3 regions of the Bacillus sp. P4_E1 genome follow, and region 2 is predicted to be linked to each of the others. Evidence: riboswitches for the same ligand, from Rfam matches in the RefSeq annotation. Region 2 holds a riboswitch; each other region holds the start of a gene.
What was found. Region 2 has a riboswitch for thiamine pyrophosphate ahead of tenA (thiaminase II). Riboswitches for the same ligand answer to the same signal wherever they lie in the genome.

Region 1 (9,137 bases), on a different contig from region 2:
TCCGTTTTGAGCTAAAACTATTTTGCTATCTAATAACGCTTGTTCTATCTCTATTACTATATCATCTGACCATACTTCTAACGTAATTGATTCTAATCCCTTTGGGGCAAATAAAGGTAATAACTCATTCTCATTATTAGTTAATACATTTTCACATTCTGGAAGTAATGTGAAATATGGGCATATTCGTTGGAATTCATTAAAAAGTTCCTCTTTTTCTCTTACTTTTATACCAAATTTTATTTTTGTTCCTTGAACTTTATATATATTTTCGTTATATGGAAGAAGCACTCTTATCTTTGTTCCTCTAATATACTCTTTCGGACATTGGAGAATGTTCTCTAATTTAACTTCTCCCCCTATCCTATAATCATCTTTTAAATTTCTAAAACGTTTAATCCACTTTATTCCTTTTACAGCTTGTTGTACTTTTAACTTTACAAATCTTTGCTTTTTATTATTTGATTCAAATTCAGGAGTTGAAATCAGTATTTGGCTCCGCTTTCGCCCTAAAAGTATAGGGATATCTTTATGATTATATTGTTGATAAAACCTCCTAATCCCTACAGATACTTTTAATAGCGGAATATTCTCACCTCCACGAGTTACGTATTCAAACCGATATACATAAGAGAAATAATCATGTGTTTCTTCATCTTTAATTGGCTCAGACATCGCTTCAGAAACATGTTGTGATCGCAGTGGTGAAAAATATATTTCTTCCTCATTTTTATTTTCCATACGTAAAGGCTGTTCGCAAAAAATATGAGTAATTAGAGCTGGTACCCATTTAGAAAACGTTTTTTTATCATGTAATGCTGGTAAATTACTAATTAAATCATACTGCCATTCTAAATGTGGTGGATCTATTAATTTATTAGGTTTCCAATCATGAATAACCTCATACCAGCTTTGGAAAATATAGTCTAACTGTTCTTGTTTCATTGGTTCTTTTGCTACAATCCAGGGCGTATCTTCCTTTAATATATATGGATTATGCTGAATGAATAATATATCAGAAAACATTTCATACAATCTTTCATTTACAAGTTTTAATTTGCTCGTTAATAAAAATGTTCTATAATGTATCTCTACAATCTCAAGCCATTCAATAGGAAAATAAATATACGATACTTTCTCATTATAGAGGGGTTCTACTATATTTTTAAATGCTAATAACTGTAATTTTTCCATATTATTAATACTTCCTCTCTTAATTTATATTGATCATGAATAATACTAGAAAAGATACCAATTTTTTAAGCATTAACGAATCAAATTTTAACCAAGCACATTAAAGGAAATAACTAAATTACATTTGGTTATTTAAATAAAACATTATTAAAATCAAATTAATATAAAGTAACTATTAACATATAACTACCTCCTTATGGGACTTTATATTATAAAATCATTATAATGAATTATTATATTTTTTATCTATGATTTACAAAAAAATTACAGAAACTAAATATAATAAAAGGTATCGCCTCTTTATATAGCGATACCTTTTATATACTCTTAATTAAATAACACCTTTAACTTCTTCATTCACCGGCCATTTTTCTAATGTATATGCCATTTCCCAAAATGAATATTCATATTGACTACTAAAAATAAAATGTTGTCTCATACGATTACGGTCTGCCTCTGTTACTTTTTCAGCGATCGTATCTAATCGTGTGATTTGCTCTTCTACTAGAGTACGGAACCAATCAGATCCATATGCAGAAATCCATTCTTGATAAATTGGCTCTTCTGGTTGACATTCTTTTAATCGTTCACCGATTTCATAATATAACCAATAACAAGGTAAAATAGCCGCAATAATATCTCCTAAATGCCCTTCATAAGCTGCACGATACATATGAGATGTATATGCATATGCAGTTGGCGCAGGAATAAAATTATCTTTTTCTTCTTTTGTAATCCCTAATTTCTTTGCGAAATTCTCATGTAATGATAACTCAGCTTCATACGTATTTTGTGCATGGTGTGCCATACGAGCTGTCGTTTCTAATTCAAGAGCCTTTGCAGCACCTAACGTTTGTACTCTAGCAAAATGACTCAAATAATAAGAATCTTGAAGCACATAATATCGAAAACTAGCTAAATCTAATGTTCCTTCGCCTAGTTTTTTTACAAAAGGATGGTTAAAACTTGCTTCCCAAATTGAATCTACTTCTTTACGTAATGATTGTGAAAAAGTCATTCAAATCCCTCCAAATAATGTAAAAAATATACGTATTTATCCACAATTATTAAAGCTGTAAAATAAAAAAACTTTCTTTACAGGCGTAAAGAAAGTGAAATTGACAGTATTTATTCGTTAAATAGCAACGTCTTTCCCACTTCCCTACGCTGGCATTAACCAGATCAGGTACTAAGAGTCTCAAAATTTCATCTGATCTCAGCCTATAAAAGGCCCCCCTAGTGGATAAATATTTAGTTGTCGTATTGTAATTATCATAGCATAATTCGTGGAACTGTCAAAAGAATTAATTATATAACTACCTTAAAAACCTTCTTCTTTCCTTACTTTTAATGAAGTTTCAATTATCATATCTAATAGTTTGCTATAATTAATTCCCGCTGCTTCCGCACTTTTTGGCAGTAAACTTGATTGTGTCATCCCTGGTAATGTATTAACTTCCATTACATATGGAATTCCTTCCTTCACCATCATATCAACCCTTGCATAAACACTACATTTTAATGCTTTATAACAAGCCAGTGACGCTTTATTTACACGTTCCTTTATTTCAGCTGGAAGTTCAATAACTTCTTCAACTGTACTAGTATCATCATATTTTGCATTATAGTCAAAGAACACAGCAGCATGTCGAATCGAAATGATAGGTAACTGTTGCCCATCAAAAATTGAACATGTAATCTCGTCACCTTTTATATACTTCTCAATTACTACTTCAGAATCCCATTCGAATACAGTTTCTAGCATAGAGATTAATTCATTTTTATCATAGACAATCTTAACTCCAACACTTGAGCCGCCAGAGTTTGGTTTTACCACTAACGGAAAGCCTAATTTATCTAACTCCTCAAGCTTTAGATCCTCCATTTTTGTAAGTTCAATCCAATCTGGTGTTTCTACTCCTTCATAACGCAAAATCTTTTTCGAAATATTTTTATCCATACATATACCGCTAGATAACATATTACTGCCGCTATATGGAATACCTAAACTCTCAAGCGTCCCTTGAACCGTACCATCTTCTCCGTATTTTCCGTGTAATGCTAGCAATGCAAAATCAATGTCTTTCGCTTTTTCAATTAAATCCATTTTTTCATTTAACGTAATTGGAACGATTTCATATTTACTCTTATCTAAATGTGCAATCATTTCATTCCCAGTCATAATTGATACTTGTTTTTCAGAGGATACTCCTCCCATAATAACGCCAATTCTCATTTTCTCAACTCCAAGTTTCATTTTTTAAAGTTTCACCAATTATTTGAATCCCGCTAACAATTTCCTGTTCTTTCAAACGTGAAAATCCTAATCGGAATGTGTTCGCTCCTCCTCCATCAGAGTAAAAAACATCTCCAGGAGAAAACGTAACTCCTTTCTCATAACACTTTTGTAAAAGTGTGCGGGCTTGAATTTTTTCTTCCAACTCTATAAACAAATGAAGTCCACCGTCTCCAGTCATTCTTTTAAACGGAATGTACTGATTACACGCCCCAACAGCTAACTCATATTTTTTCTTATAAACAGATCTTGCTTTTTTTAAATATTTTTCAAAATATCCTTCATGTAAATATTGAAACAGAACAGCTTGATCTAACGTAGATGTGTGAATGGTTCTGGCTCTTTTAACACTTTCTAAATAATGTATCAGTTCTTTATCTGCAATGATCCAACCTACACGTAAACCAGGGAAAAGTACCTTTGAAAAGCTACTAATATAAATCACATTATTACCAGCCCCTGCAAAAGTTAATAATGGCGATAAATGTGAACCCGAATAACGTAATTCTTCATTAAACCCATCCTCTATAATAGGGATCTTGTATTTTGAAAATAACCTCATCAATTCCGTTCTTTTCTCCGAACTCGTAACAATACCAGTCGGATTATGATAAGAAGGGATTAAATACGCGAAATCAAAATCCTTTTCACGCAAACTTTTTTCTACTTCATTCGTATCAATACCATCATCATTCATATTAATTCCATGAACTTCAAGTCCATGTAAACGAAAAAGCTTCAATGCAGCATGGTGAGTTGGGTTCTCACAAATAACACGCCCTGATTTCTTCGATAAAGAAGATAACACAATATCTAATCCTTCTGTAAATCCATTTGTAATTAGAATATCTTTGTTCGAAATATCTACACCTTTCATTTCCATGTAATGAAGTAAATAATTAATTAACGGTCTATAACCTTTTGCATATCCGTAGTTCAATACGATATCCCCTTCAATGGACATACGAGTAAGAAAAGCTCTTTTGAAATTTTCAACATCAAATAGCTTTTCGTCCGGGGCTATACTATTAAAAACAATCATTCCTTTTTCCCAGCGAACTCCATGCTTCATTAAGTCTAATTCATCCGCTAATGTGGTAACTGTATTAAGTTTATTTTTCCAATCTATTTCAACAGACGAGGTGTTACTTATATCCACCTTCGCAACGAAATTTCCTTTTCCTTTAACTGCATAAATGAGTCCTTCTTGTTCTAAATCCGCATATGCAGAGAGTACTGTATTTCTGCTCACTGATAATAATTCACTCAGTTCCCTTGTTGATGGGATTTTTTGGTCCCCCAACAAATGCCCTTTCATAATCATCTTTTTTAAATAATCCTTTAATTGAATATAAACGGGACGATCTTTTACAACTTTAAAATCTTTAAACAATTTCTTACCCCCTGCAATTATTTTTACATATTTATTTCATTCTCAAAAGGTCCACTACATATGTATTTTTTATTAATAGCGGTACGGTTATAAAGCCTATAAATCATTTCGATATAAATTGATTACATCTTTTAAAGCAGCAGCTGCAGCTCCGCGTGGATTAGAAGCTCCACCAATTGTAGTGACTTGTCCCATTGTATCTGTAAAGAACGTAATTCCTTTTTCCGTGCCATTTATATTTGCTAACGGATGTTCTTTCTCTAAATTACAAGGTTGTACACTAAGGTTTACTTTTCCATTATCATCTTTATATGCTGATGCAATTAATTTAATTGATTTATTTTGTTCCTTTGCATTTTGAATTTGTTGCGTTGTAACGTGCTCTATTCCGTTTATTTTTATATCTTTGAGTGAATAATCGTTTCCCATTAAACTATTCGTCAAAAGTAATAATTTACAAGCGCTATCCATCCCGCTTATATCTAATAACGGGTTAGTCTCCGCAATTCCTTTATTTTGTGCTTCTTGCAATGCTTCTTCAAACGTCTTATATTCTTCATGCATCTTTGTAAGAATATAATTTGTTGTCCCGTTCAATATTCCTTCTATTTTTTCAATATGGCAACCCGCTAAACTTAGTTGTCCAATGTCTAATGTCGGTAACGCAGCGGCAGTTGCACCGCTATATCGAATGCGTGAGCCTGAAATGCGTGCTGCCGTATTCAGTTCACTCCAAGCTGTAACAAGTGCACCTTTTGAAATAGCTACTATATCCATTTGATTTTCAATAGCTTGTTTCATATACTGTTTCCCTGGATTTCCATTTTTAAGATTTGTAGCAGTTGATTCAACCAATACAGTACCATTTATATTAATCGTTCCGCGTTCCTCTGGATAATGTTCGATATATTTTTCAATTGCAGCAGAACCATCACCATACGTCAATAAATCATTAATCTGCAAACCTTTCCCGTTATATATTGCAATATTTCTTCCTATCACTCCACTAACAACTAAGTCAATTCCATATGTTTCATTTATATATAAATATTTTTCGTTTAATAATTTAATAAATTCTTTACCAACTGTCCCATACCCCGATAATACAACTTGAATTTTCATAAGATCACCCCATGTTTTTTTTGCCAAATCCCTCTTTCAATATAATATAAAGCGCCCTCGAATTCCATCGAGAGCGCTTTATTATTATCTATTTCGGTAACCGTGATAATTTTTCTGCAATTGTTCTATAAAACTCTTGAATATTAGAAAAACCTAACGTGTCTGAAACGCTTAATCCTACCATATCAAGATGGTCCCAATTTGCTTTCGTTTCGATATGATTCCATTTTCCAACCTGTAAAGACTCATTATCATTTGCAGCAATATTAGATGAAGGTGCAATCATAGAATTTGTATTTACTACACCGTCATTTTGCCACCAAGAAGTATCTATTAATGTTCGATTCTCTTCATATCTTGCATAGGAACCTAAGAAAAATGCATTACCCATTAACACTTTATTCATCGTTATATGAGGTAAATGTAAACCTGTTATTGGTGCTGCTTGCGATGCATGTCCACTATAAGATAAGTAATATACATCCGATTGCGTCTTTACCCAATTATTTAACTCCTTTGCTCCATCAGTACTTAAATCCCATTGACTTATATCTTTTGTATTTTCCCAAATTGAACTATTTAAAATACGATCAGTATATTGGAAAAAGGACTCTCCGGCATTCTTTTTTATACCCCATTGATCCAATTTAAAATCATATAATGATAAATTATTGTTTCCACCTAAACTTGCAGCTGTAATGAGTAAATCTTTAACGAACGGCAACAGAAGACTTCCGTCCGCGAGTGTTGTACCGTTATGAGGAGTTGCTAAAGTTGTAACACTATGAACATACGATTTGCCACCTTCAAATAGTGGTGATATCTTTGTGTTCGGATGATTTTTCACATAATCTTTTTCTTCATAACTTCCTTCTTTTAATAATTGCACTAATGTTCTTGTCGTTTGTCCACCCATGCTATGCCCAACTAAATGAACTTTATTTGTTTCACTCCAATTCGGTGCAAATCCACTATAAGTTCTACCAAAACGATTATGTCCATGTTTCTCAGCATGTGCCGCACCGTAGTCTACTATTCCACCGTTAATTTGCGCATATAATTCACATGCACGATCCCAGTTACTAGAAACTGGTCCAACAGCTGCAGTATGTACTGTATAACCATTTCTTTTTAAATCTTCTTGTATATCATGAACACCACCCCAATATTTTACCCCTAGCATTTCCTCTCTACCCCATCCAGCAAATCCATTCACTAAAATGATAGGATAATTATTTTGTTGTCTCTCTTCAGCGTATGTTGTTTTCGCTGCGAATGAACAAACAGTCACTAATGCGAAAAAACATACTTTTAAAAATAATTTCCCCATACTTTCTCCCCCTCAATAAAACGTTTACATTTATCTTTGAAAAAAAATACAAACTTAGTTTGCAACTTAAACATAATGTAAAGTATTTTATATACGTTGTATATATAGAAAACATATACAAATGTTGATAAATATTTATTCTAGTAAGCATTTACTTTTCATAACACAACTTGTAAATCTGATTATTTGAATTTATAATTAAATATAGTTTCCTCATGTTAAATGGATTTAAAAATCATAAGAAAACTAATTTCATTGCTTGAAAAGGAGGAAAAAAGCATGCAAGTCGGATTAAAAATTCATACATTAGCTCAACCTTCTAAAATAACCCCATCTAATCTTGAGCATAATACTATCTCTTCTACTAAGCATAAAGATAAGAAATCTAATGATCTAATCAAATTTGATATTCGTACATCTGAACAAGAAATGAAACAAGCGGATCATAAATTTAGCGAATTAGACTTATGGAAAATGCTAAAAGACAAAGGTGTACCTTTATGGATGATTTTAGAAATGTTACAGAAATTTCGTAAAGAAAAGGAATCTCAAAATGGTTCGGTTCAACATTCAAATGCGATTGAAGAAACGAGCGAGACTCGATTAAATGAAGTCATGTAAACTATGTTATCTGAAGGGTCTATAACTAAAAAGAGTTCAAGGTTGATAGAAACTTTATCAACCTTGAACTCTTTTTTAAGATTTTTCTTCAATCGTTACAAACTGAAAAGATACTTCTCCTTCCAAACCTTTGATTAGCCTTGTTACTTTGACATTTTCATTAACCAATGTATTATCTGTCGACATTTTAGGTTTTTCATCTCCTAAAGATTTTTTCAGATGAAGAAGGTGCATTTTCGTTTCATTTACCTTTATTTCTTTATACACACTATTTTGTGCTACAATCACATACCATTGCGTTGGATATTTACGAGTGTTACCTATCCAAGCGTCACTATCGTATGAAACTGGAATCTCTTTTCCTTCTAATTCAATACTTTTCATATCCTTTTCGTCTTCATGTGTAAACAACAGCGAACCTTCTTTTGGGAATTTCGGTAACGTATCTATAATATAATTGGAGCCATTATCTCGTTTACGAAAAACTTTTTCTTTAATCAATGCTTGTGCTGTAGACTCATTTAAAATTAATACTTGTCCGTTTCCATAAGTACCTGTTTTCACAGAAAACACTTCATTTTCTTTCGTAATTTCTTGATAACGATTAATAATTGGTGAAATTTTATTTTCATTTCCAATGATTAATAAACCGTTTGCAGGAAATGGATTCTCCTTTTTAGAACATGCACTAAAACTTATTAATAGTAGTATCGTTAACATAAAAATAGTTAAAGTTCTTTTCATCGCGTTTCCTTTCATCATACAGTTCATTTTTTCCACATACTTTAATGTAGTCTTACAAGCTAATAAACTCTATTGCTCCATAACCTTATAAAGCTTTTGCAGGTAACGCCAACGGGTTATAAAGAAATATAATACTTGTATACATATAAATGAAATTAAAATAACGATAGAGCTATTAATTATAGAAAAATCGACTAATTGCTGTAATGCCGTATAAGCGACTACAGTATGAATCACTGCAACAACAATCGGTAAGAAGAACATTAATAATAACTGTCTCGTTACAATTTTTTTTAATTCTCGTTTACTTAACCCCATTTTCGAAATCATTTTATATTGCTGTTGATCGCGATCTAAATCAGTATATAATCGGAAATAAATAAAACTAGCAGCGAATGTGAAGAAGACGATTCCGACTAAAACACTTGCCATAAGTA
Region 2 (9,346 bases):
AGTTTAAGTGTTTCCGTTACTTGATGAGAAACGACAAGAGATACAGCAGGTGATATAATACCCGCCGTATCACATGTCGCTCCGCCAAGTGGAATCGATTGTAATAAACAAGATAAACATGGCGTTTTTCCTGGAAGAATAGTATAAGAAAGACCGTAACTTCCTACACATGCCCCATAAACCCATGGAATAGAATATTTTTGCGATATATCATTCACGATGAAACGTGTTTCGAAATTGTCAGTCGCATCGATGATTACATCAACATTTGTAACGAGTTCTTCTAACTCTTCAGCCGTTACATCCTGAACGAGAGCTTCTACTCTTACTTCACTATTAACCTCTTCTAGACGTTTTTTTGCCGCTACAGCCTTCGGAAGATTATTCTCTACATCACTCTCTGCATACAATTGTTGTCTTTGCAAATTACTCCAATCTACATAATCGCGGTCAACAATTGTTACCTTACCAACGCCTGCCCTTACAAACATCTCTGCATTTGCACTACCTAATGCACCTGCACCGATAATAAGTATATGCTTTTCTCCTAGCTTTTGTTGCCCTTCTTCCCCAATTGGAGAAAATAGTTCTTGGCGAGAATATCGATTATTCAACTACGCTCATTCCTTCTAAAGGACTACTTGCTGTCGCGCAGCGCTTGCGTGCAATACGACCTGCTTCAAACCCTAAACGACCTGCCTCAATACTTAATTTCATTGCTTGTGCCATCTTAATAGGATCTTTTGCTCCCGACACAGCTGTATTCAATAACACACCATCCGCTCCTAATTCCATCGCAAATGCCGCATCAGCTGGGCTACCAATACCTGCGTCAACGATAACTGGTACTGTCGCTTGTTCAATAATAAAGCTTAAATTTAATGGATTTACAATACCAAGTCCTGATCCGATGGGTGATGCTCCTGGCATAATCGCATGCACGCCAAGTTCTTGTAGTTTGCGTGCTAATACAACATCATCAGATGTGTAAGGAAGAACGATAAATCCTTCTTCTAGTAACATTTCAGATGCCTTTAACGTTTCTACTGGATCAGGTAATAACGTTCTATCATCACCAATAACTTCTACTTTTATCATGTCACAAAGTCCAGAAGCTTTTGCTAATTTTGCAATACGAACAGCTTCTTCAGCATTTTTTGCTCCTGCTGTATTCGGTAATAACGTATATTTTTTCACATCAAGTTTCTCTAATAAATTAGGCTGCTTCGCATCAAATATATCCATACGACGTACTGCGAATGTTAAAATCTCAGCCTCAGAAACATTAATTGCCTTTTGCTGCACATCAAAATCAGGGAATTTCCCTGTTCCTAATAAAAGTCTAGAATGAAATGAAAATTGTCCAATGTTTAACATAATCAACCGCCTCCTACGAAAGTTACAATCTCAATTTGGTCCCCATCAAAAACAGATGTATCGTTATGATCATCTTTTTGTAAAATATCTTTATTACGTTCTACTACAACAATTCTGTTATCTAACTCTAAATGTGTAAGTAGCCCAGCTACTGTTTTTATACTCTCTGGTACTTCAATTTGGTTACCATTAATTTTTAAATTCAAACTTCCATCCCCTTTCTAAACCGTTTTAGAAAGCAATGAATCTAGCAAGTGATTCTCCTGCTTTCCTTCTATTAAATCAGCCATATACTGACCAGAAACAGGACTTAATAAAATGCCGTTTCGATAATGGCCCGTACAAGCATATAAACCTTTTATTTCTTCATGCTCTCCCATATAAGGAGCTTCATTATTAGACTGCGGTCTTAACCCAGCCCACGTACTTTCCCATTCTGCTTCTTTTAAAGCAGGCAATATTGTGTAGGCACGCTCTAATATGGAAGTAATACTTTCTGGTTGTACAGACTTATTAAACGTATGAGGCTTCATTGTTGCCCCAATTACGTAACGGCCACCACGTTTCGGTGTAATATAAAAACGTTCTTGGAAAATAGGAGCTTTCAAGAGCTGTTTCTTGCTTCTTACTGCAACAACTTCACCCTTCACAGGATACGTGCCCCAATCACTATGGAAATAATGTAGTAATTTCGTACTCCATGAGCCTCCAGCGATAACGACTTTTTCACATGTGATTACACCTTCACTCGTAACAATTCCAGTCACTTTATTATTTTCAATACGAATATCAAACACTTCTGTTTGTTCATATATATCAGCACCGGAAATTGCTGCAGAATGTGCGAATGCTTTCGTAAGCTCTGGTGCAATAACTTGACCATCTTTCGGATAATATACCGCCCCTATAATTGACTCGGAAAGAAACGGCTCTTTTTCCCGTAAATGGTCCCCCGTTAGAAATCGGGAATCTTCACCTGTTTTCTGCTGCCAATCCATAATATGAAGAATTCTTTTCTTCTCATCTTCATTTTGAGCGATGCGATAAATGCCCTTTTCTTCATACCCAATATCGATGCCTGTTTTTTCACGTAAAACTGCTGCAAGTTGTGGAAATATAGCACGGCTTTCTCTAGCAAGCTCAAACAACGGATCATATGCATCCCATTCTGCCTGAACACCGAGCAAACCAGCAGCTGCTTTCGAAGCTTCAGATGCGATTCTTTGCTTCTCTACAATCGCTACTTTATGCCCTCTTTCTGCTAGAAAGTGTGCAACTGAACTACCAATTACACCTCCGCCAATAATCGCTACATCATACTTCTTACACATGTTTTTCCGCCCACTTTCTTATTGATTCCTTATAAGATTTCGCCTTGCTATACGGATTACTACTGCTTATAATCCCGGACATAACAGCAATGCCACTTACACCATTTGCAAGAACATCACCTGTATTTTCAGGGGTAATCCCACCAATTGCAGTTATTGGTATGGATAAACAACTTGCCATATGAGCAATTTCTTCTAATCCTCTCGCTGGCACACCTTTTTTACAATCTGTCGGAAATACATGACCATAAACGAGTGAATCTGCCCCATTTTTAAATGCTACTATCGCTTCATCTAGCGAATGTACTGAATAACCGACATGCAAATAAGAAAACTTTTCTTTTACTAACCTTACATCTGCGCTTCGATATCCTAGCTGAACACGCGGAATATTTAATAGAATAGCAATATCAATTCGATCATTTATCACTATCTTCGATGCTGGAAAGCCTTTCCCCAAAAGACTTTCCACACCTTCATACAATTCCTTCGTACTTTTCTCACGCTCACGAATATGCAAATAATCGATCTCACTCTCAATTTGCATCGCTACATTCACTAACTCTTCGAATGGCATATGGCCATTTGAGATTACATGGAGCTCATTTTTCATATTCATTCGCCTACTTTAAAATGTTTTCAAATAATTCATCGGCTGGAACGATTTCTTTCGTCATTCCTTTGTCTTTCAACCATTTGTTTTGTTTCTCCCATGACTCTTTTGAATCCGATAAGAATGGCTCATCTTTCGTTTCCATCTTCTCTAATAAAATTTTCATACTTTCTTTTTCAACTTCTGGTACAAGCGGGAAGTTTTCTTTTTCTTGATGATCTAATAAAATATTTAATGCTTCATCGGGTTTTTTCTTCATAAAGTCATACCCTTTTTGTGCCCCACGTAAAAAGGCTTGCAATGCTTCTTTATCTTTTTTCAACGTTTTATCACCCGTTACAAACACAAGCTCATGATAGTTCGGTACACCATAATCTGCTGGATTAAAGTATGCTGGTTCATGACCTTCATGACGCATAACAGGTACTTCATGGTTAATGTATGCCCCTGTTACCGCATCCACTTTTTTCGTAATTAATGCTGGTACTAAATCAAAGCCAACATCGACTACTTTCACTGTATCTGGATTACCACCAGCTTCTTTTACCATCGTTTTTAAATACATCTCACTTAAAGGTGTTCCAGAATATCCAACTGTTTTCCCCTCTAAATCTTTTGGCGATTGAATGCCTGCTGACTTCAGTGATACAACATGATTTAACGGTGAACGTACGACAGCTCCAATTGATTTCACTGGAATTTGTTCATTTGCTTTTGCCATGACAACATCTGGTTGATAATACAAACCAACTGTCACTTTCCCTGCTGCCGCTAGCGTTAATGGATCAGTCGGATTAGAAGGGAATTTAATATTCACCTTGACTCCTTCTTCTTTAAAGTATCCTTTTTCAATTGCCGTATAAATAAAGCTATGTACCGCATTCGGGTACCAATCAAGCATTACTGTTATTTCTTTTTCTGATTTATTCTTATCTGATGCCGAGTTACTCGAACATCCTGCAATCATTGCAACTAATAATGTAAACACAAAGATGCGTTTTAATAATTTCATGAATGTTTCCTCCAACTAATAAATTTCTTTTCCAATATGGAAATAAGTATGACGAAGAAAATAGCTAATAATGATAACAATACAATGGGTGCAAATACACCAGCTCCGTCTAACTGCGTCATCATTCTTTTACTGAAATATCCAAGCCCAGCTTGTGCACCGAGCCATTCTCCAATTGCTGCACCAATCACACTAAGCGGAACTGCAATTTTTAACGCTGAGAAAAAGTAAGGAAGAGCAGATGGCAACTTTAGCTTTAGAAAAATATCTTTTTTCGTTGCACCATATGTAACTAATAGCTCCTCCCATTCTTTTTTCGTACTGCGCAGTCCATCATACGTATTGACCGCAATTGGGAAAAACGTAATTAAAACGGTAACAACAACCTTACTCCAGATGGTATATCCAAACCATAAAACGAAGAGCGGCGCAAGCGCAGTAATCGGGATTGTTTGTGAAGCAACTAATAACGGATAAAATGCTCTTTCCATCCACGTACTCGCATTCATTAACATTGCTAGCCCTACGCCCAGTACGATAGAAATAACAACGCCTATTAAAACGACGTACAACGTTGCAGGTAAATGAACCGTAAATAATATATCTTTCAGCGCCCATATCTTCATTACAATTGCAGAAGGTGATGGCAAAATGTACATTTCATCTACAATTCTTGCTCCTACTTCCCACAGAGCAAGTAAAATTCCACTTAATATTAGGGCAGGTAATAACTCCTTCAAGCGATTCATCATACGAGTACCTGCCTTTGTAACATACTAAGGAGCTCTTCTTTAAGCGCTAACACTTCAGGCTTATATAAATCTTTTCTTGTTCGGTTACGATCAAGCGGCACAATTCGCTCAGTTAAAGTTGCTATCGGTTGATTTTCTACAACCAAAATTCGATTAGAAAGAAACAATGCTTCTTCAACATCATGAGTGATAAATAAAATTGTTTTTTCCCACTCTTTCCATTGTTCAAACAACCATTCTTGCAAAGATGCCTTCGTTAAAGCGTCCAATGCGCTAAACGGTTCATCTAACAATAATATCTCCCCGCCTGTTAATAAAGTTCGGATAAAAGATACGCGTTGCCTCATACCACCAGATAAATCTTTCGGATATTTTTTCTCGTACCCTTGTAAACCAAATTTATGTAACAGTTCTTTCACTTTTACTTGCGCTTCTTTCTTTTGCACACCTTGGCACTCTAGCGGCAGGGCAGCATTCTCAATAATCGTCCTCCACGGCAAGAGCATATCTTTTTGGGGCATATACCCTACAGGATGACTCTTTGTTTTTGTCAGCTCTATCTGTCCAGTACTTGCCTCTTCTAAGCCTGTAATAAGGCGAAATAAAGTACTTTTCCCACATCCACTCGGCCCGATAATACTTACAAACTCTTTATCTTGTATAGAAGCATTTAATTCATTGATGATTGGTTTCTCATCATAATGAAAGGAAACATTATGAAACTGTAGTATGTTCTTGCTCCTCAAAACCCCACATCTCCTTACGATAAGCCATATCCCAGAATAAATATTCAAATCGGCTGGAATATAAGAAAATCTCCTCTAATCGGTCTAGCTCTTTCTCTGACTTTCCAACTGCCATTTCATTTAATAAATCTATTAACCAAATACAAAGGTTACCGTATTCTTCAGAACTATATCCTTGAATCCACTCTCCAAAGAACTCATGATCGCTTGCTCCAGGAATATCATTTAAACGCTTTCCAATCTCCCAATAGCTCCACATACATGGAAGTAAAGCTGATATTAATTCTGCAAGTGTGCCATTTTGAGATACAGACATCATGTAATTTGTATAGGCTAAATTTTTAGCAGATGGTTTCGCAGATTCTATCTCCTCTACAGTAATGCCAAGTTTGTTTGCATACTGTTTATGGATCGTCATTTCTCCATTTAAAATCCCATCAATTTGCTCTGCAAATTTTGCCATAACTTGTGGATTCGTTGCCTTTACAACCCCAATTGCATATAGCTTTGCATAATCTAACAAATATAAATAATCTTGAATAATATAGTACTGGAATTTGTCTTTTTCCAACGTACCATCCCCCATACCTACTACAAACGGATGATTATGACTTTTCTCCCAAACAGGCTGCACCGTATCAAATAATCTTTCACAAAATTTCATTAATAATTCCCCTTCCTATATATCTATTTATCTCAATAAAAAAACCACTTCTGTATATAAGAAGTGGTTACAGCAAATAAAATTATAATTTATTCGTTGTTCCACTTCCCTTCGCTAGTATTATCTAGATCAGGTGTTGTAAGGGTTAAGGATTATTCCTCTCTCAGCACGAAAAGCACCCCTAGTGGTGTTAATATGAAATTTTCAAATAAAAAAGCCCCGTTTCTATACGCAAAGAAACGGGGACTCATTGTTAATGTCCGAATTGCTTCCCTACGCTAGCATAATCTAGATCAGGTAATAAAAAGGATCAAAGGCTTATGGCCCTACTCTCAGCTGGCAACACCAGCCCTCCTAGCAAACTATAAAATTATCACTGTCAGTATAACATCGCCATAAGACATCATCAACTGTTTTAATTTTCTTAATTAAGAATCAATTCTTAACATGTTAAACAAATATAAATGCGACCTCACAAATGATATATACAATATTTATATACGAATCTCTCTTCTGACATTATTTTTATTGATTTCATATTACATTTATGTGAATACGACCAATATATTATATCTTTATACTATAATAAAATTACAACTATACAACTAGAGGAGGTCTTTATTACATGAATATGAAAGCCACAGCTTTAACAGCAACTACTATCGCAATTGCTTCTTTACTTCCTTCTATGGGAGAATCCGATATACAAACAGCGGCTGCTAAGCAACCATCTACAGTAAAAACTGGATATGTAAAAATTGACAACGTTGCACTACATCAAAATAGCCATACAGACAGTGCAATAGTTGATACCATTCGATTTAATAGCCCGGTTACTATTCTTGAAACAGTTCAAGATTGGTATAAAGTATCTGTTAACAACAAAACAGGCTATATGAAAAAAGATGCAATTCTATTCAAAAAAAATGTTCAACCAAAGTCTCAATATATCGTAAATGCAAACGCATTAAACGTTCGTTCTGAACCTAATACAGAGTCTTCTATTCTAGATATATTACCAAATGGTCAATTCATTACCATTCAAGGTGAACAAGGAGATTGGTACAAAATATTACATAACGGTCAAATTGGTTACGTACAAAAAACATTTGTATCTAATGGATCCACACCTCTAGTAAAAGGTGTAACAGTACAAGGTTCTCCTTCTTATACTGTTGCAACACCAAAATTAAATGTACGTAGCAATGCTAGCACAAGTGGCACTCTACTTGGCTCATTACAAAATGGTACACAAGTACAAGTAGTAGAAACGGTAGGTACTTGGTATAAAATTCGTTTTGGCACAGGATACGGATATGTAGCAAAACACTATGTAGTGCAAAATCAAAATCAAGCACAAGCTAAAACAGCTCAACCTGCATCAATTCCAGCAGTTTTCAAATTCCCTACTCAAGGGAAAATCAGCTCCACTTTTGATATGCGCTGGGAGCAAATGCATTATGGTATAGATATAGCAGCACAAGGAAATGTCTCTATTCAAGCTGCTGCTGCAGGTAAGGTTGTGAAATCTTATTATTCGGCTAGCTACGGCAATGTCGTGTTCATCGCCCATCAAATAAATGGGAAATTATATACAACAGTTTATGCTCATATGAAGGATCGCACTGTACAAGCTGGTGATCAAGTACAAACTGGACAATTAGTAGGTCATATGGGAAACACAGGTCATTCATACGGGCAACATCTCCATTTTGAATTACATAATGGGGAATGGAATTTTGAAAAAACAAATGCAGTAAACCCACTGCCATATTTAGTTAGGTAAATTATATGCCACGCAATATACCTCTCTTTATTGAATACCTGGCCTTTTTAGGTTTAATCTGTTGTTTAATCATTTATAATACGAACACTGTATTTTTATCTATTATTATTGCTTTTGTTGCTTTAGAAATCATTATGGAAGCATTACAAATGCGGCTAAAACAAAAAATTGCCCATATTTATAATGTAATTTTTCTTTTAAGTGCTCTTATAACAAATATAATTAGTAATGGTTTTTATTTATCTACCGTACTTCCTGTATTCTTTATAGGTGTTTTATTATTCATAGCTAGATACGTTCATGTTCCTAATAACCAAAAACATGAACAAGAAGCTTAGAAAGAGGAGACACTGTGTACCAATCTTTCAAAGATAATCCAATGAAATATATATTGAATTTATATGAAAAAATGAATACTTTTTTTGGTATACAAGGAAGTTATACTGCACAATTTCTCCTTTATGGAATGTTATTTCTTATCTTAGTTACTTTCTCCTTGCTTTACTAACAAAAAAAGGATCTCACATAAACTTGAGATCCTTTTTAATTTATATTAATTTTTAATATGTAAAATATGGTTTATCCACAAGCATATTTTTCATAAATGAAACTAAGATTATATTTTTTCTCTAAGCTCATTCTTTGTTCATCGTCGCACCAATAGAAAAGAATATCATGAATCGTTGCATAACGCTTATTTTTAAGAAATAGTTTAAAGAATGATGGTAAACAATCATGTAATTGTATAAATATATAATTGCGTAGTATTTCTTCTTTGTATTCAATTCCCTTACAAATATAAAGTAATTCTTCACAATAATATGCATGCTGTGGAACTTGGATCATTTCGAAAAATGGTACATATGATAGTAGCTTTCCAATAAAATGACCATACCGATCCATTACCCCTATCGTCATATGCTCCATCATTTCTTTCATCACATATAAATAATCATCTACATGAGTTGTCTTTAAAGGGTCTAATCGATCGGAAATTTGTGAAAGTACAGCTCTTTGACAAGCTAAAACTGCTTGACTAGGTCCATAATATGATAGGAAGTCTGT
Region 3 (6,210 bases), on a different contig from region 2:
TTCCCCTTTTTTCACTTGAAAATCCAATTCTGGAAATAACGGTTCACCATAACCAATTTTCAGTTTCTCTACCTGTAATATACGACTCACTGGCTCAGTATAAACATTAAAATCAAAACGGGCGCGAGGTACATCGTTAACCTTTTCAACCTTTTTCATTTTCTCTAATACTTTTTCACGACTTTTCGCTTGTTTCGCTTTACGAATTTTATTTTTTTGAATAAAACCCTCTAAATGTGCAATTTCTTTTTGTTGTTTCGCATACGCCGCTTGTAATTGTTTCCTTTGTAATTGATAACTTTGCAAAAAGGTTTCATAATCTCCCGCATAGCGCTTAACCTTTCGTTCTTCTAGATGATAAATAACATTCGTAATATTGTTCAAAAATATTTCATCATGCGAAATGATAATATAAGCTTTTTCATACATTTGTAAATATGATTGCAACCATTCTATATGTGCTGTATCTAAATAGTTAGTTGGCTCATCTAATAATAAAACATCCGCTTTTTCTAAAAGGAGTTTCCCAAGTAACAACTTTGTCCGCTGACCACCACTTAACTTTGAAACATCCTTTTCCAATCCTATTTCAAACAAGCCTAAGCCTGTTGCTACTTCCTCAATTTCTGTATGAATTTGATAAAAATTAGAATTCTCCAATATAGTTTGTAACTCTCCATACCTTACTAACAATTTCGCTACTTCTCCTGCTCCAGCCATCTCTTCTGTAAGTTTTAACATGTCACGTTCCAACTCATACAGGTTAGAAAACGCACTTTGCAAGTATTCTTCAATTGTTATGCCTTCTTGTAAATCTATATGCTGTTGCAGAAAGCCAATCTTCACATGTGGAAACCATTCAATGTTTCCATCATCATGTATAAGTTCTCCTGTTAACAAGCGTAATAATGTGGATTTTCCAATTCCATTTTTCCCTACTAGCCCAACATGTTCGCCCTTTAATAATCGAAAGCACGCATTATATAAAATGGTTTTCTCACCATATGAATGACTTACATTTTCTACTGTTAATATACTCATCTTTTTTCTCTCCTTTTCTTATGATCCATAAGCTAAATAGAGAGAACAACAGTATAAAGCCTTATTTAGTTATACATATAAAAATGGGTAAGGTGAATACACCTTACCCATTACATATTATCGTAAGAAAGGATTAAGGTTCTTTACCTGCTGTCTTCAATTTAGCTTATTTGTTAAAAATGGGCAGACTTCTCCCGTATCAAGCTAAAACCATTTGAAGAACAGTTGATAAAGTCATTTTATCCTTTCACTCCTTTAACATTTGTTATATTAAGAGTATAAACCACTCTGTTATATTCTATTCTCTACTTTTTCTTTTGTTCCTTCTTCCAATTTATCCGATGTTAATGAACCCACTATTTCCCCTATAGATTTCATCTTTCTCCTTCAATAGAAAAAAGCCTCTTAACAGCAATTATACAAAAAACTGTTAAAAGACTTTTTTCTATTTTTTCATGTAAGGAGCCAATACTCTTAAAATTTCTTCCTTATCCTTCTTTAACTCAAGAGATGTTAACATATCCATCGTTCGCGGCCTAGGTAATTCCACTTGGACCTCGCCAACTATTGATGCTGGTCTTTGAGATAAAATAAATACGCGATCAGAAAGTAAAATTGCCTCATCTAAGTCATGTGTAACCATAACAATTGTTTGCTTTTCTTGATGCCAAGAATTTAAAAGCCAACTGTGTACTTCCATTTTTGTAAATGCATCTAATTTTCCAAAAGGCTCATCCAGCAGCATAATTGGCTTTTCACATAAATACGTACGAAGGAAACTAATTCTTTGACGCATTCCACCTGATAATTCATCTGGATAATGATCTGCATATTCATCTAGCTCAAATTGCTTTAATGCTTCCATTCCTTCTGTCAGCCTTTGTTTTTTAGGCTTCCCTTCGATTTCCAATGGAAGAACGATATTTTGCAAAGCCGATCGCCACGGTAGTAATAAATCTTGTTGCGGCATATAACTAACAACATCTTGTTTTTTTACATACTCCTCGTTATAAAACACTTCTCCGCTCGTTGGCTCTTCAACACTTGCAATCATATTTAATAATGTACTTTTTCCACAACCACTCGGACCTACAAAAGAGACAAACTCTCCCTCTTGTATAGACGCACTAATATTTGCTAATACATTCTTTCCATCGAAAGCTTTTAAAATATCTTTTATTTGTAATCCACTCATTTTTCACTTGGAAGGAATTCATTTGTAAAGGCATCTTTTACATCGATTTTCTTTTTAATAACTTTGTTGTCATATAAGAAATTCATGTAATTTGTCCAAATCTCTTCCTTCTGTACTCCCCACGCTTTTGCATCATCTTGATACTTTGTACTTAACCACTTTTGGCTTTCTTGTACTAATTCTTTATTCACATCCGGAACAGCTTTAATTAAAATATCCGCAGCTTCTTTCGGTTCTTTAATTGCAAAATCATAACCTTCTGTCGTTGCCGTCATAAATTTTTTCACAAAATCTTTATCTTGCTTCGTATGTTTTTCACTTGTAATAATAACAGGACTATAGAAATCAAGCGCTGGATCTAAGTCTTTTACCATAATTGTATTTAACTCTTTTCCTTGACGCTTCGCTTCAATTCCATCCCATCCATAATAAATCCATTCAAAGTCTGCATCACGACCGATTGATTTAAAGAAATCTGTTTGTCCAAGAATAATTTTTTCAACTTTATTAAAATCAGCTTGATGTTTCTCCATAATCGTCTTTAACGTCGCTTCTTCTGCTGGTCCCCCCCAGCCGCCATAACGTTTACCTTCAAAATCTTTCGGTGACGTCATATTATCTTTTTTTAGAGATGCAAAAGCAGAGGTATTATGCTGAATAATTGCACCAACAGAAACAACTGGGATTCCTTCAACACGAGCTAATGTTACATTTTCTTGTGTGCTTATCGCAAAGTCTGCTTTCCCAGAAGCAATCATCTGCTCTGCCGTTACATTATCACCAGGCTGGATAATTTCTACATCAAGCCCTTGCTTTTTGTAATAATCTTTCGTTTGCGCTACATATAAGCCAGTATGATTCGTATTTGGAAACCAATCTAAAACGACTTTTACTTTTTTATCTTTACTTGAACTTTCTTCTTTCTTCGCCGGATTACATCCGGCAACAGTTACTGCTAATAATGCAGCTAACATAATTTTTAAACCTTTTTTCATTTTCTGCCGCCCTTTCTGTATATCCATGGTGCTGTTATTCTTGCCATAAATTCAACAATAAAGTACAGACATAATGTCACCATGACGATAATCGCTGCAACACCAAATACTCGAGCCGTTAAAAAGGATTTTGTTGCTCTTGTAAGCATAACTCCTAATCCTTCGCTGGCACCAAGCCATTCCCCAATAATCGCCCCCATCACACTATATGTAACAGCAATTTTTAAACCTGAGAAAAAGTATGGGAGTACTGCTGGAAACTTTACTTTCTGGTAAACTTGCCATTTCGTTGCCTTCATTGTTTGTAACAGTTTCAGCATATTTTTATCTACCGTTTGGAAACCTTCTAAAATGCTAAGCGCAATTGGGAAGAAACAAACAAGAATAACAACCATTACTTTTGGCAACATTCCGTATCCAAACCAAATAATAAATAATGGTGCGAGCACAACGATTGGAATTGTTTGCGAAATAACGAGCAATGGATTCATTAAAATTCGAAATAAAGGGATGACATCCATAATGATAGCAATACTCGTCCCAAGTAAAATTGCAAAAAACAACCCAATTATTACTTCCTGTAACGTTTGCACTGTATTCGGTAATAGTAAATCTTTCATTCCAATTAACTCTTGCACAATTGCAGACGGCTTCGGTAAAATCCACGGCTCAATTTTAAATAATGAAACAGATCCTTCCCATATAGCAATGAGAAGGATAAGCCAAATTGTTGTGATTATTTTAGATCGCTTCTGGTTTTGCATATTCATCACGGTACTTCCAAACTTTTTCGTCAATCGTTACGCCTGTACTTGGACGATAGTGAATTTTAATAGAAGTAATTACTTCTTCTGCTCCAGCATCGACGCAAGCTTGTTGCGCGCGTTTAATGACGTCAAGAAGTACATCTAATTCTCCTTCCAACGTTGTTTCCATTGCCCCTACTTCATAACGAACTCCCGACTGTTGTACAACTTCAATTGCTTTATCAACAACGGAATACACATCTTTGTTCTTCGCTTGTGGTACTACTGAAAATGAAATTGTAACTTGTTGTGACATAATAAAATCCCCCTTACAAAATATGGTTTCAAAAAAAGAAAAGGCTTTCCTACCATGTAGGAAAGCCTTGTATACAAGTTATTCTATAATAACTTATGCTACATCACTTTAAAGTAACTCCCTACGCTGGCATTATCCAGATCAGGTTGAGGGTCGATGTATACTTACATCCTCTCAGCCAATTGGCTCCCCGGTTCTTAATTCGTTTTCATTGTAGCATGATTTATTTTATTGAACAAACAAAAGCATGTATAATCATTTCATTTAACTTTTAAATTCCCCAATTAACTCTTGTAACTCCTGTGAAAGCCAACTTAAAGAACTAGCTAATTCAGCAATATCTTGTACAGACATTTCCTGTTCTTTCATACTCTCTTCAATATTACTACTACTATTCGCATACATATTTGCGATATGTGATAGTTCATTTACAACACGAACAATATTTTGGCTATTTTGCAAAATATCACTTGAATTGCTAGAAACAGCTCTAACTTGATTTGTAACAGATTGTGCTGATTTTGAAATTTTTTCAAAGAAAGCACCACTACTTTCAACAAGTTTAATTCCAGATTCTACTTCTTTTGAAGCTTTTTGCATTGAAACAACAGCTTCTTCTGTTTCAGCTTGTGTTTCCCCTATTAATTTTGCTATATCCTTTGCTGATGCTTCCGTCTGCTCTGCTAATTTACGCACTTCATCAGCAACAACGGCAAACCCCTTTCCGGTTGCCTCAGCACGCGAAGCTTCAATAGAAGCATTTAAAACTAGCGAATTAGTTTGATTTGAAATGCCTGTAATTACATTTACAATATCACTAATTTCTTTTGATCTTGTTTCCAAAGAATAAATGATAGAAGATAAATCTTGTACTGCATTTTGTATTATGTTCATTTGATTAATCGCCTGTTCAATAACACCATTTCCTTTTACTGAATGACGCTCCATACCTTCAGACTCTTTCGACATTTGTTCTGCAGCATTCTTTATCTCTTCCATCTTATCTTCCATTTCATATACAATGCCTAAATACTGTGGTACTGAAGTTTCTTGTGATTGAGCGCCAGCTCTTAACCCAACCATAGAACTTACGATTTCTTGAACTGCCATGCTATTCTCTTTCGTACTCACTGACAATTCTTGTGAAGATGAGGAAACCTGTTCTGCTGTCTGCTTCACTTTATCTATAATTCCTTTAAACTTCTCGATGGTATTATTAAAATACGCATTAATAATACCAATATCATCTGGTCTTTCCTCTAATTTAATACTTAAATCACCTTCACCGACTTTGCGCAATCCTTCACGTAAATCTCGCAATGGAGCAAGTGCGTTACGCACAATTAAGAATTGAATAACAGTTGCAATTAAAACAGAAATACAAATAAACATTAAACCTTGTATAATGAAGTTTTCCTTTGTAATAGGAACAATAGAGGCATCTAGATCGGCTGCAACAATTGCCACAATATTATCTTCTCCATCTTTAATTGGCTCTAATATCGTTACCCATGATCCTAATGCGTCTTCATATACCTCTGTTATGTTTGCTTTTTTCGTGCTCATTACTTTATCATATGCTTTCATCCAACGATCTGGTTGTTTGTAATAGTCTCCCGGCTTTACTTCAACAACATTTGCTAAACCTGTAGACAAATCGACGATTTGTAACTCACCTTTTTCATTTTTTTTCGCTCCAACAATATACGTTTGTCCAACACTGTTCAATTCTTTCGTTGATTCATCTAATTTCTCTGTTAACTTCTCTCTCTTTTCTCTTTCTGCCGTTGGGTCTTTTGCAACATCCCTCAATATTTCTGCGTCTAATTTATGTAATACCGTATCTCCAGTTTCAAAAGAATGCCTTTCGAATATAGACATCATACTATTTTGAAACATGTTAAAACTTAACGCTCC

Region 1: it holds a riboswitch for thiamine pyrophosphate, as region 2 does, so the genes downstream of both, tenA (thiaminase II) here and tenA (thiaminase II) in region 2, are expected to answer to the same signal.
Region 3: it holds a riboswitch for thiamine pyrophosphate, as region 2 does, so the genes downstream of both, AC1DS7_RS14555 (MTH1187 family thiamine-binding protein) here and tenA (thiaminase II) in region 2, are expected to answer to the same signal.

What each region holds. Positions count from the first base shown of each region.
Region 1 covers NZ_JBFUIV010000001.1:1,265-10,401, reverse strand. The annotation lists gene AC1DS7_RS00045 (pPIWI_RE module domain-containing protein) at 1-1,194, opposite strand, end outside; gene tenA (thiaminase II) at 1,526-2,212, opposite strand; TPP riboswitch at 2,337-2,442, opposite strand; gene ddlB (D-alanine--D-alanine ligase) at 2,516-3,430, opposite strand; gene pdxR (MocR-like pyridoxine biosynthesis transcription factor PdxR) at 3,435-4,883, opposite strand; gene AC1DS7_RS00025 (homoserine dehydrogenase) at 4,980-6,005, opposite strand; gene AC1DS7_RS00020 (esterase/lipase family protein) at 6,094-7,335, opposite strand; gene AC1DS7_RS00015 (DUF3914 domain-containing protein) at 7,615-7,956, shown strand; gene AC1DS7_RS00010 (lipoprotein BA_5634 family protein) at 8,032-8,700, opposite strand; partial or broken gene AC1DS7_RS00005 (FtsX-like permease family protein) at 8,770-9,137, opposite strand, start outside.
Region 2 covers NZ_JBFUIV010000003.1:2,344-11,689, reverse strand. The annotation lists gene AC1DS7_RS04410 (thiazole biosynthesis adenylyltransferase ThiF) at 1-614, opposite strand, end outside; gene thiG (thiazole synthase) at 607-1,377, opposite strand; gene thiS (sulfur carrier protein ThiS) at 1,380-1,583, opposite strand; gene thiO (glycine oxidase ThiO) at 1,599-2,708, opposite strand; gene tenI (thiazole tautomerase TenI) at 2,701-3,321, opposite strand; gene AC1DS7_RS04385 (ABC transporter substrate-binding protein) at 3,332-4,333, opposite strand; gene AC1DS7_RS04380 (ABC transporter permease) at 4,330-5,082, opposite strand; gene AC1DS7_RS04375 (ABC transporter ATP-binding protein) at 5,082-5,831, opposite strand; gene tenA (thiaminase II) at 5,800-6,495, opposite strand; TPP riboswitch at 6,585-6,688, opposite strand; TPP riboswitch at 6,749-6,861, opposite strand; gene AC1DS7_RS04365 (SH3 domain-containing protein) at 7,121-8,281, shown strand; gene AC1DS7_RS04360 (hypothetical protein) at 8,287-8,619, shown strand; gene AC1DS7_RS04355 (DUF3965 domain-containing protein) at 8,861-9,346, opposite strand, start outside.
Region 3 covers NZ_JBFUIV010000009.1:91,866-98,075, forward strand. The annotation lists gene AC1DS7_RS14535 (ABC-F family ATP-binding cassette domain-containing protein) at 1-1,041, opposite strand, end outside; gene AC1DS7_RS14540 (ABC transporter ATP-binding protein) at 1,487-2,236, opposite strand; gene AC1DS7_RS14545 (ABC transporter substrate-binding protein) at 2,233-3,231, opposite strand; gene AC1DS7_RS14550 (ABC transporter permease) at 3,228-4,001, opposite strand; gene AC1DS7_RS14555 (MTH1187 family thiamine-binding protein) at 3,973-4,293, opposite strand; TPP riboswitch at 4,395-4,496, opposite strand; gene AC1DS7_RS14560 (methyl-accepting chemotaxis protein) at 4,558-6,210, opposite strand, start outside.